One region of the Saccharophagus degradans 2-40 genome, then DNA from elsewhere that is predicted to be linked to it. Evidence: predicted binding sites of a transcription regulator. Region 1 holds the regulator's gene; each other region holds the start of a gene.
The links. The regulator sigma-54, encoded in region 1, starts transcription at its own class of promoters, with help from an activator protein. The targets are predictions, from matches to a motif close to TGGCACANNNNTTGCNNT.
Positions count from the first base shown of each region.

Region 2: the regulator sigma-54 is predicted to act here: its motif matches at 687-704, upstream of flgF (flagellar basal-body rod protein FlgF).
Region 3: the regulator sigma-54 is predicted to act here: its motif matches at 1,117-1,134, upstream of SDE_RS06440 (PEP-CTERM sorting domain-containing protein).
Region 4: the regulator sigma-54 is predicted to act here: its motif matches at 1,111-1,128, upstream of SDE_RS08150 (DUF1415 domain-containing protein).

Region 1 covers NC_007912.1:4,053,597-4,055,756, forward strand. The annotation lists gene lptB (LPS export ABC transporter ATP-binding protein) at 1-362, shown strand, start outside; gene SDE_RS16645 (RNA polymerase factor sigma-54) at 576-2,099, shown strand.
Region 2 covers NC_007912.1:2,810,631-2,812,790, reverse strand. The annotation lists gene SDE_RS11570 (flagellar hook-basal body complex protein) at 1-587, shown strand, start outside; gene flgF (flagellar basal-body rod protein FlgF) at 761-1,510, shown strand; gene flgG (flagellar basal-body rod protein FlgG) at 1,570-2,160, shown strand, end outside.
Region 3 covers NC_007912.1:1,572,209-1,574,368, reverse strand. The annotation lists gene cydB (cytochrome d ubiquinol oxidase subunit II) at 1-81, shown strand, start outside; gene SDE_RS06440 (PEP-CTERM sorting domain-containing protein) at 379-1,077, opposite strand; gene SDE_RS06435 (rhomboid family intramembrane serine protease) at 1,389-2,138, shown strand.
Region 4 covers NC_007912.1:1,999,410-2,001,569, forward strand. The annotation lists gene ylqF (ribosome biogenesis GTPase YlqF) at 1-250, shown strand, start outside; gene SDE_RS08145 (FKBP-type peptidyl-prolyl cis-trans isomerase) at 378-1,001, opposite strand; gene SDE_RS08150 (DUF1415 domain-containing protein) at 1,222-1,773, shown strand; gene SDE_RS08155 (tRNA (adenine(22)-N(1))-methyltransferase) at 1,784-2,160, opposite strand, start outside.

The DNA of each region.
Region 1 (2,160 bases):
TAGGTGAATTTCATATCAACCATATTAAAAACAGCTTGGGCATGGCGCTTTCTGGCGGCGAACGCCGTCGTGTAGAAATAGCGCGCGCACTGGCCACAGACCCAGCATTTATTCTGCTAGACGAACCCTTTGCAGGGGTAGACCCCATATCGGTGAGCGACATCAAAGATATTATCCGCCACCTTAAAGCACGCGGTATTGGCGTACTTATTACCGACCACAATGTGCGCGAAACGCTGGATATATGTGAAAAAGCCTATATAGTATCGGAAGGCCACATTATTGCCGAAGGCGATGCGGCCACCGTACTTAATAACAAAAAAGTACGCGAAGTTTATTTGGGGCAACATTTTACCCTCTAGCTCTTTACCGCAATGAGCTACACTCTTAGAATCAACGCTCGTATCTCGGGCGTCTCGCTCTCGTGCAACAAATCCCCTCGCTTATCACCTAACGGCATAAACCTTGCTTATAAAATCAGGGAAAATCATTGCTTGTAGTCCTGCTGACGGCTAAACTTAGGTTAACGTTAATTTTCACCCAGCCCGATTAACCGCCGTGTTCGGCCAGATTATATGAAGCAATCCCTACAGCTAAAGCTTGGTCAACAACTTACCATGACCCCGCAATTGCAGCAGGCCATTCGCCTTCTACAATTGTCGACCCTTGACCTGCAACACGAAATTCAAGAAGCGCTAGACAGCAACCCTATGCTGGAAGCCTCTGAAGATGACTTTGATGGCGGCGACGTAGAGGCCAGCAGCGACGATAACGCTGAAGCGAAAACTGCGAGCACGACAGAAGAAAAACCCGCAGCGGAAAAAGTAGAAGACAGCTACGAAACCACCGACAACAGCGGTGAGCTGGAATGGAATGACGACATTCCAAAAGACTTGGCCGTAGACACCAACTGGGATGACATCTACCAAACCTCAGGCCCTGCTACCGGCTTAGCCCGCAACGATGAAGACGACCCCGATTACGAATCTCGCCGCGGCAATTCCGAATCCCTGCAGGATCACCTCAGCTGGCAGCTCAACCTCACGCCAATGTCTGACCGCGATAAAGAGATCGCAGAGGCCATTATTGATGCCGTTGAACCCAGCGGCATGCTTTGCCAAACAGCTGAAGAAATATTTTCGGGGCTTGCAGCCCACGACGAAGAGCTAGAGCTCGACGAAGTACTCGCCGTACTGCACCGTGTACAACAATTTGACCCACCCGGTGTTGCCAGTCAAAACGTGCGCGAATGTCTGCTTATTCAACTTAACCAGTTTGAACTGGATCAAACCAGCCCCGAGCTAAAACTAGCCAAGAATATTGTTGATCAGTACTTAGATGTACTGGCCGCGCGCGATTTCAAACAGCTTATGCGTAAGCTGAAAGTAAAAGAGCAAGACTTACAGGCAGCCATTGCCGTTATTCAAGGGCTCAACCCGCGGCCAGGCGAATCCATCGGCAGCGACTCGACCGAATATGTGATTCCCGACGTTTTTGTATCTAAAGAAAACGACCGCTGGACTGTGCGACTCAACCCTGAAATCGCCCCTAAGCTGCGTATTAACTCGGGTTATGCATCCTTGGTAAAACGCGCCGATACCAGCGCCGACAACACCTTTTTACGCGATAACCTGCAAGAGGCGCGCTGGTTTCTAAAAAGCCTGCAGAGCCGCAACGAAACACTTTTAAAGGTTGCCACCTGTATAGTCGAAAAACAGCAGGGCTTCTTAGACCAGGGCCCTGAAGCCATGCGCCCAATGGTACTGCACGATGTAGCAGAAACCGTCGAGATGCACGAATCAACCATTTCACGTGTTACCACGCAAAAATACATGCACACTCCGCAAGGTATTTTTGAGTTGAAGTACTTTTTTTCTAGCCATGTTGCAACGGATTCCGGCGGTGAGTGCTCTTCCACTGCCATTCGCGCAATAATCAAAAAGCTGGTAGCCGCAGAAAATGCACGCAAACCGCTTAGCGACTCCAAAATAACCGACATCTTAGCCGAGCAAGGTATTAAGGTAGCGCGCCGCACCATAGCCAAATATCGCGAGTCCCTTAATATCCCACCATCAAACGAAAGAAAACGCTTGGTTTAAGTGTTTTTTTAGCATTCCTCCGCCCTTTACACTGCACGTGGCAGGGGGAATGCTGTTACAA
Region 2 (2,160 bases), 1.2 Mb from region 1:
ATGGTTCGCTCAATACTTTATTAACTTCCGATATGCTTATCTCAAACTGGACGCCAGTGGATGCAGATGGCAACCCTAATGGTGCCTTGGGGCCTCAGAATATTTTGGCTGGCGGTACTCAAACTGTTGTTGAGCCACCTACAAGCTCAAACTTCGTGATCTCGCTTGAGGGTACCACGCAGTTTGGCTCAGAGTTTTCTGTAAACGATATTAGCCAAAACGGGTTTTCTACTGGCCGCTTATCGGGGCTAAATATTGCCGATAACGGGACGATCTTTGCCCGTTTTACCAACGGCCAATCGTTAAGGTTGGGGCAAGTTGTGCTAGCAGACTTTTCTAATCAGCAGGGTTTGCAGCCAACCGGTAATACCATGTGGGCAGAAACATTTGAGTCAGGTTCACCGAATGTGGGTACTCCAGGTAGTGCGGCATTAGGTGCGGTACAAGCAGGAGCGTTAGAAGAATCTAATGTAGACCTCTCTGAACAGCTGGTTAACCTTATTATTGCGCAGCGCAATTTCCAAGCCAGCGCAAAAACCATCGAAACGGCCGATGCCGTAACCCAAACAATTATTAACTTAAGATAATTCAATCTATAGTTTTTAATCGCTAATCACTAGTAACTTCACTAGTGATTAGCGGCTACTCATTAGCAATTACTCCCTTCCTTTTTCAATTCAAAATATTGGCATCCATCTTGCTCTATTACTACTAGATCGCTAGTAGTTCGTAAATTTGACGTTTTTCCAACGGAGCAAATATGGATAAGGCCTTATACATCGCCATGACCGGAGCAAAGCACAACATGCTTGCTCAAACTGCTCATGCCAACAATTTGGCTAACGTAAACACTACTGGGTTTAAAGCAGATTTCGCGCAAGCGCGTAGCATGCCTATTTATTACGGTGAAGGTGAACCCACACGCGCTTACGCATTAACAGAAAACCCAGGTACAAATTTTTCGCAAGGCGCGCTGGTAGAAACAGGGCGTGAGCTGGATATTGCCGTAGAGCGAGAAGGGTTCATAGCCGTGCAAGCACCAGATGGCACCGAGGCATTCACCCGCGCTGGGTCTTTACACATTGATAGTGTAGGTATTTTGCGTACCGGCAATGGCTTGCCGGTGTTAGGCAATGGTGGGCCAATAGCCTTACCGCCAGCAGAAAAAATAGAAATGGCAGCCGATGGCACCATTACGCTAATTCCCCTTGGTGAAGGTAAAGAAGCCACAGTACAAGCCGACAGGGTCAAACTTGTTAACCCTGATGTGAATACGTTAACCAAATCTGAAGATGGGTTGTTACGCGCACTTGAAAACGACGGTGAAGTGCAAGCCGACGGTACAGTTCGTATTGTTTCTGGCTTTTTAGAAGCGAGTAACGTGAATGCCGTTAATGAACTGGTCAGTATGTTAGAGCTTTCTAGGCAATATGAAATGCAAGTAAAAGTAATGCAAACAATCAAACAGAATTCAGAAAGTTCATCAAAACTATTGCAAATGAATGGGTAGGTAACTTAACCACACTATTCGCTACACACGCAACGCAAGAATTGAACATGAGGTGAGATATGCACGCAGCATTATACGTAAGTAAAACAGGTTTAGCCGCACAAGATACTCGGCTAACAACCATTGCCAATAACCTTGCGAACGCATCCACCGTTGGTTTTAAGCGCGATAGGGCCGTGTTTGAAGATCTTCTCTATCAAATACAACGTCAGCCAGGCGCGCAAACAACTGAAGAAACACAATTGCCGTCTGGTTTGCAGTTGGGCACAGGTGTTCGAGTAGTAGGAACACAAAAACAATTTACTCCCGGTAGTTTACAAGTTACAGGGCAGTCACTTGATGTGGCTATAGATGGTCGAGGCTTTATTCCTGTATTGCAGCCCGACGGTACAGTTTCTTATACACGTGATGGTCAATTTCATTTAGATGGTCAAGGGCAGGTGGTGAATGCTAGCGGCTTGCTTATTCAACCTGCTATTACCATTCCAGATAATGCCGAAACAGTCACCATAGGTACAGATGGTGTAGTAAGTGCCTCTGTAAGAGGTGAGCCTGCGCCCGTTGTGTTAGGTAATTTACAAATAGTCGATTTTGTAAACCCAGCTGGTTTACAAGCCATTGGTGGCAATTTATTTCTCGAAACCGCTTCA
Region 3 (2,160 bases), 2.5 Mb from region 1:
GTCATTCCGGTAATTTTGGCTTACACATTTTTCGCGTACAAAGTTTTTCACGGTAAAGCGACTGCCCTTCGTTACCACTAAGTGCAGTCGTGATTACATAATACAGCAGCATAAAAAAGGCCAGCGAATGCTAGCAACAGACTGATGGCAAACCTGACGCAGGTAACTCAGCGAGTAAGTTCTTAGGGTGAAAGATCAAAAATGCTCAATTCAGGGACGAATTGAGCAAGTTATAGGGACATATTCATACGTTTTTTGAGCTTTCACCCTAAGAATTTACGGATCTAGAAGGATTAAGCTCTTCGCAAAAATAACAGAGGGGTTTATAAATAAACTGCGGCCAGCGACTGCTGGCCATTAGCTTAAGCTCATATATTCTTAAATATGTTTTCTAGAAAGAAAAAGCGCCGTTAAGCCCAAAGCAAATAAAAAGAAAGTATTTGGCTCTGGCACATGCGCGACAATGGTTGAGATTGCACCTACAGCATCAATATCTGCCCCAACGCTTGCGCCACTTGTTCCGCCCTCACTCGCCACATCGGTAAGCCTTACAAACGAAAACAAATTGCTCACGCCAAAACCAAAAGCATCTAAATCAATTCCAGAAGTAGAGCCTCCTACGCTGCCTACACTTTCCCAATCCACGCCGTCTGTACTTACATCAACAAGCGTATCTTCCACATCGGGGCCAACCTCAAATATCCATAAATCGTAATCACTGGAATTGCTGCCCGTTAGGTAGTTATCTATAAATTGCAGAACAATGCTGCCACCAGCACCAAGAGACACAAAGCGACAATCTGCAGCATTAGAGCAAGCACCACCTCCAGCATAATCTGGAGTACCCAGCGCTTTAGATGCATCCATATTCGCAGCAGTTAAGCCGCCACTACCTGGGGTGTAACTCACTACAGCATCAGCAAAAGATACCGCACCTGCAGGAAATTCCGCAGAACCCTGTGAATTGCCGTATGGAATAGACCAAGCAGATAAAGAGCAAACGAGAAGAGCGAAAGCTGCAACAACACTCGTATATGTAATTGTGCCATTGTTTTTACTATTTTTTTGCATATCCATTTTTAAAATCTCCTTTTTCTAAATGGGTGGACTTATGTAACAGCAACCTACATACCAAGTTATTTTTTTGCCCATTTTTCATACAGTTAGCATTTTATGGCACCATAGTCATCACACCTAATGTAAAGCATCTCGACGCCTTACTAATCGCTTTAAAAACTGAGACATTTTATTCGATTAAATGGCTTGTTAATTGGCAAGCCCCCCACCACTCGAGTAGTATTCGCCGCAATCAAAACGGTTAACACCTCGATGCCTCTAGGTGAATACACCTGAAAAATTGCGCAAGCCCCGCCCAGCAAGGAAAGATCATGTTCCCCATTCGCGACGACAACCCTCAAATAAATCAACCAATTGCCACTTATACCCTTATTGGGCTTAACGTCGTTGCTTGGTTTGCGCTACAGGGTGCCGGCTTCGGCGACCAGCTTCACACCTCGGTTTGCCAATACGGCTTAATTCCTGCCGATTTATTTGCAGCGAATACAAGAGGCCCTTGTGGCGAAGGTGGATTGGGATGGGCTGGGTTATTTAGCTCTATGTTTATGCACGGCAGTTGGATGCATATACTAGGCAATATGTGGTTTTTATGGATTTTCGGCGGAAATGTCGAAGATTCCATGGGCCCGGTGCGGTTTACTATTTTTTACTTTTTATGCGGCATTGCCGCCGCCGCGGCGCAAATAATTACGAATACCGCATCGCCTATTCCTATGGTGGGGGCGTCTGGGGCAATTGGTGGCGTAATGGGCGCTTATATTGTGCTGTTCCCCAAGGTAAAAGTTCACCTATTGGTTATGTTTATCATCACTTTTCGCGTGCCCGCTGTCGCTATGCTCGGCTACTGGGTTGCAGTACAACTGCTCGGCGGAATTACATCGTTGGGTGCATCTGGGGGCGGAGTGGCATTTTGGGCGCACGTAGGCGGCTTTGCCGCTGGCGCTGCGCTAGTATGGCTTTTTAAAGATGAAGAGCTTTTGCTAAACCATCCATACCACGGCTGGAACCAAACCTATACCGACCCAACGTCGGTATGGGATGACCCGCGCAACCGGCAATAGTGATAGCCAAAGCCAACAGAAT
Region 4 (2,160 bases), 2.1 Mb from region 1:
AGCGGTATTCGCTATGGATTACATGCTGCAACGCTACCCAGAGGCAATACGCAAACGCTACCAGTTTGATGAGCTTTGTGAATCGGCCACGGCAATGCTAGAAGAGTTAGCCATGAAGCGGGGCTGTAAGAAAAACGGTTTGCCCGACTTAACCCGTATTGGCGAATTGTTTGTACGCGAGCTGCGCGCAGGTAAATTGGGGCGGTTCAGCCTAGAAGAACCTTTGGTAAGCTATAGAAAAAGAGAGTAATTGCTTGATAGGTTTGTAAAGCTGTAGTTCGCAAAGTAGTAACGTATTTAAGCAAATAAAAAAGGGGAGGCGCCTAAACGCTTCCCCTTTTTTTGTGTTCGCGAACTTACCGTTCACGTAGAATTGCTTAGGCAACAATTTCCAACAATTCAACGTCGAACACAAGTGCTGCGAAAGGCTTAATTGCGCCGCCAGCACCGCGCTCGCCGTAGGCTAGCTGGTAAGGGATAGATAAGCGCCATTTAGAGCCTACTGGCATCAATTGTAGGGCTTCGGTCCAGCCTGCGATTACACCGTTAACGGGGAATTCTGCTGGTTGGCCGCGCTCTACAGAGCTGTCAAACACAGTGCCGTCAATTAAGGTGCCGTGGTAGTGAGTTTTAACGGTTGAAGTGGCTTTTGGTTTTTCGCCAGTGCCTTCGGTTAAAATTTCGTACTGCAAGCCAGATTCGGTAACAGTTACGCCTTCTTTTTTGGCGTTCTCAGCTAAAAAGGCTTCGCCTTCAGCGCCCATTGTTTTTGCGCGCTCTTTTTCTTCGGCTTCAAGTTTTTCGCGGATAACGCGGAAAGCTTCGTTTAAATCTTCTGGGCTTACTGGGCTTTCTTTGCCCTCAAGCGCGTCTATTACACCCTGTGCAACGGCAGATGGTTCAACGCCTTCGAAAGGGTTGCTGGCAAGTTGGTCGCCCATTTGACGGCCGATGCCGTAGCTTACACGTTGTTCAACGGTGGTGTATTGGTTATCCGACATGAAAAAACCTCGTTTACGGATGAAAAGAAAAGCTTTCGCAAAATTAAAGGCGCGCAGTCTACCACGGCTTGCAAAGGCTTGCTGTGCAGATGCCAAAATGGGCGCAAAATCGCACATATTTGGCAATAAATAAGTGGTTAATACCCAGTTTTAGGTACAACGCAGCGGGAAATAACCGTTCGAGGGGTGTATCATCTGCGCCAAAATTAGAGGGCAAAAGATGGAAGATTCAACGCAAGCAGTAGTAAATAGCGTAAAGCAATGGCTAGCCAATGTGGTTATTGGGTTAAACCTTTGCCCCTTTGCGGGTAAGCCTACTGCAGAGGGTAAGGTGCGGTTTAGCGTCAGCAGCGCTGTGGATGAAGAGCAGCTAATAAACGAGCTAAAAGCAGAGCTAGAGTTGTTGGACACTAAGCCAGAAGTAGAAACTACCTTGCTAATACTGCCCAGCTACCTTGATGATTTTTATGAGTACAACAACTTTTTAGATTGGGTAGATGGCCTGCTGCAAAAATATAAATGGGAAGGCGTGTACCAAGTGGCGAGTTTCCACCCCAAATATTGTTTTGCTGGGGCGCATCCAGACGACGCGGAAAACCTGACTAACCGTTCGCCATACCCCTTATTGCATCTTATTCGCGAGGCCAGCCTAGAGGCTGTACTGGCGCATTACCCCAACCCAGACGAAATACCCGAGCGCAATATTGACACGGTAGAAGGCCTAAGCGCCGAGCAAACTCGCGCGCTGTTTCCCTATTTGTTTAGCCGATAATGGCTAGCTTTTATTCGCCAAACAGCTTGTGTTTAAGCGCTTGGTAAGCGGCTAAAGCCTGCTGGTTGAATGCCGTAGGCGAATATTGGCTCAACGCGCCGTAGTGCTTAATAAGCTTATCAATATAGATGCGTTTGTCCTGTGTGGCAGGTAGCCATAGCGCATCGCCCACCTCGCTAGGCGGCGTGGGCGCGGCGGGTTGATAACGTAAAAACATATGCTCGTGGTGGCGGCCTTTATCTGACACAAACTCTTCTTCAATAAGTGTAAAAGGCATTGCCTGTAATGCGCGGCGCAGCGAAAAAACATGCTTGTTGGGGCTTATAAGCATATCTATTTGTTGATGTGGGCTAGGGGGCAGCGCCTGGATGGCAGGTAATATGCTTT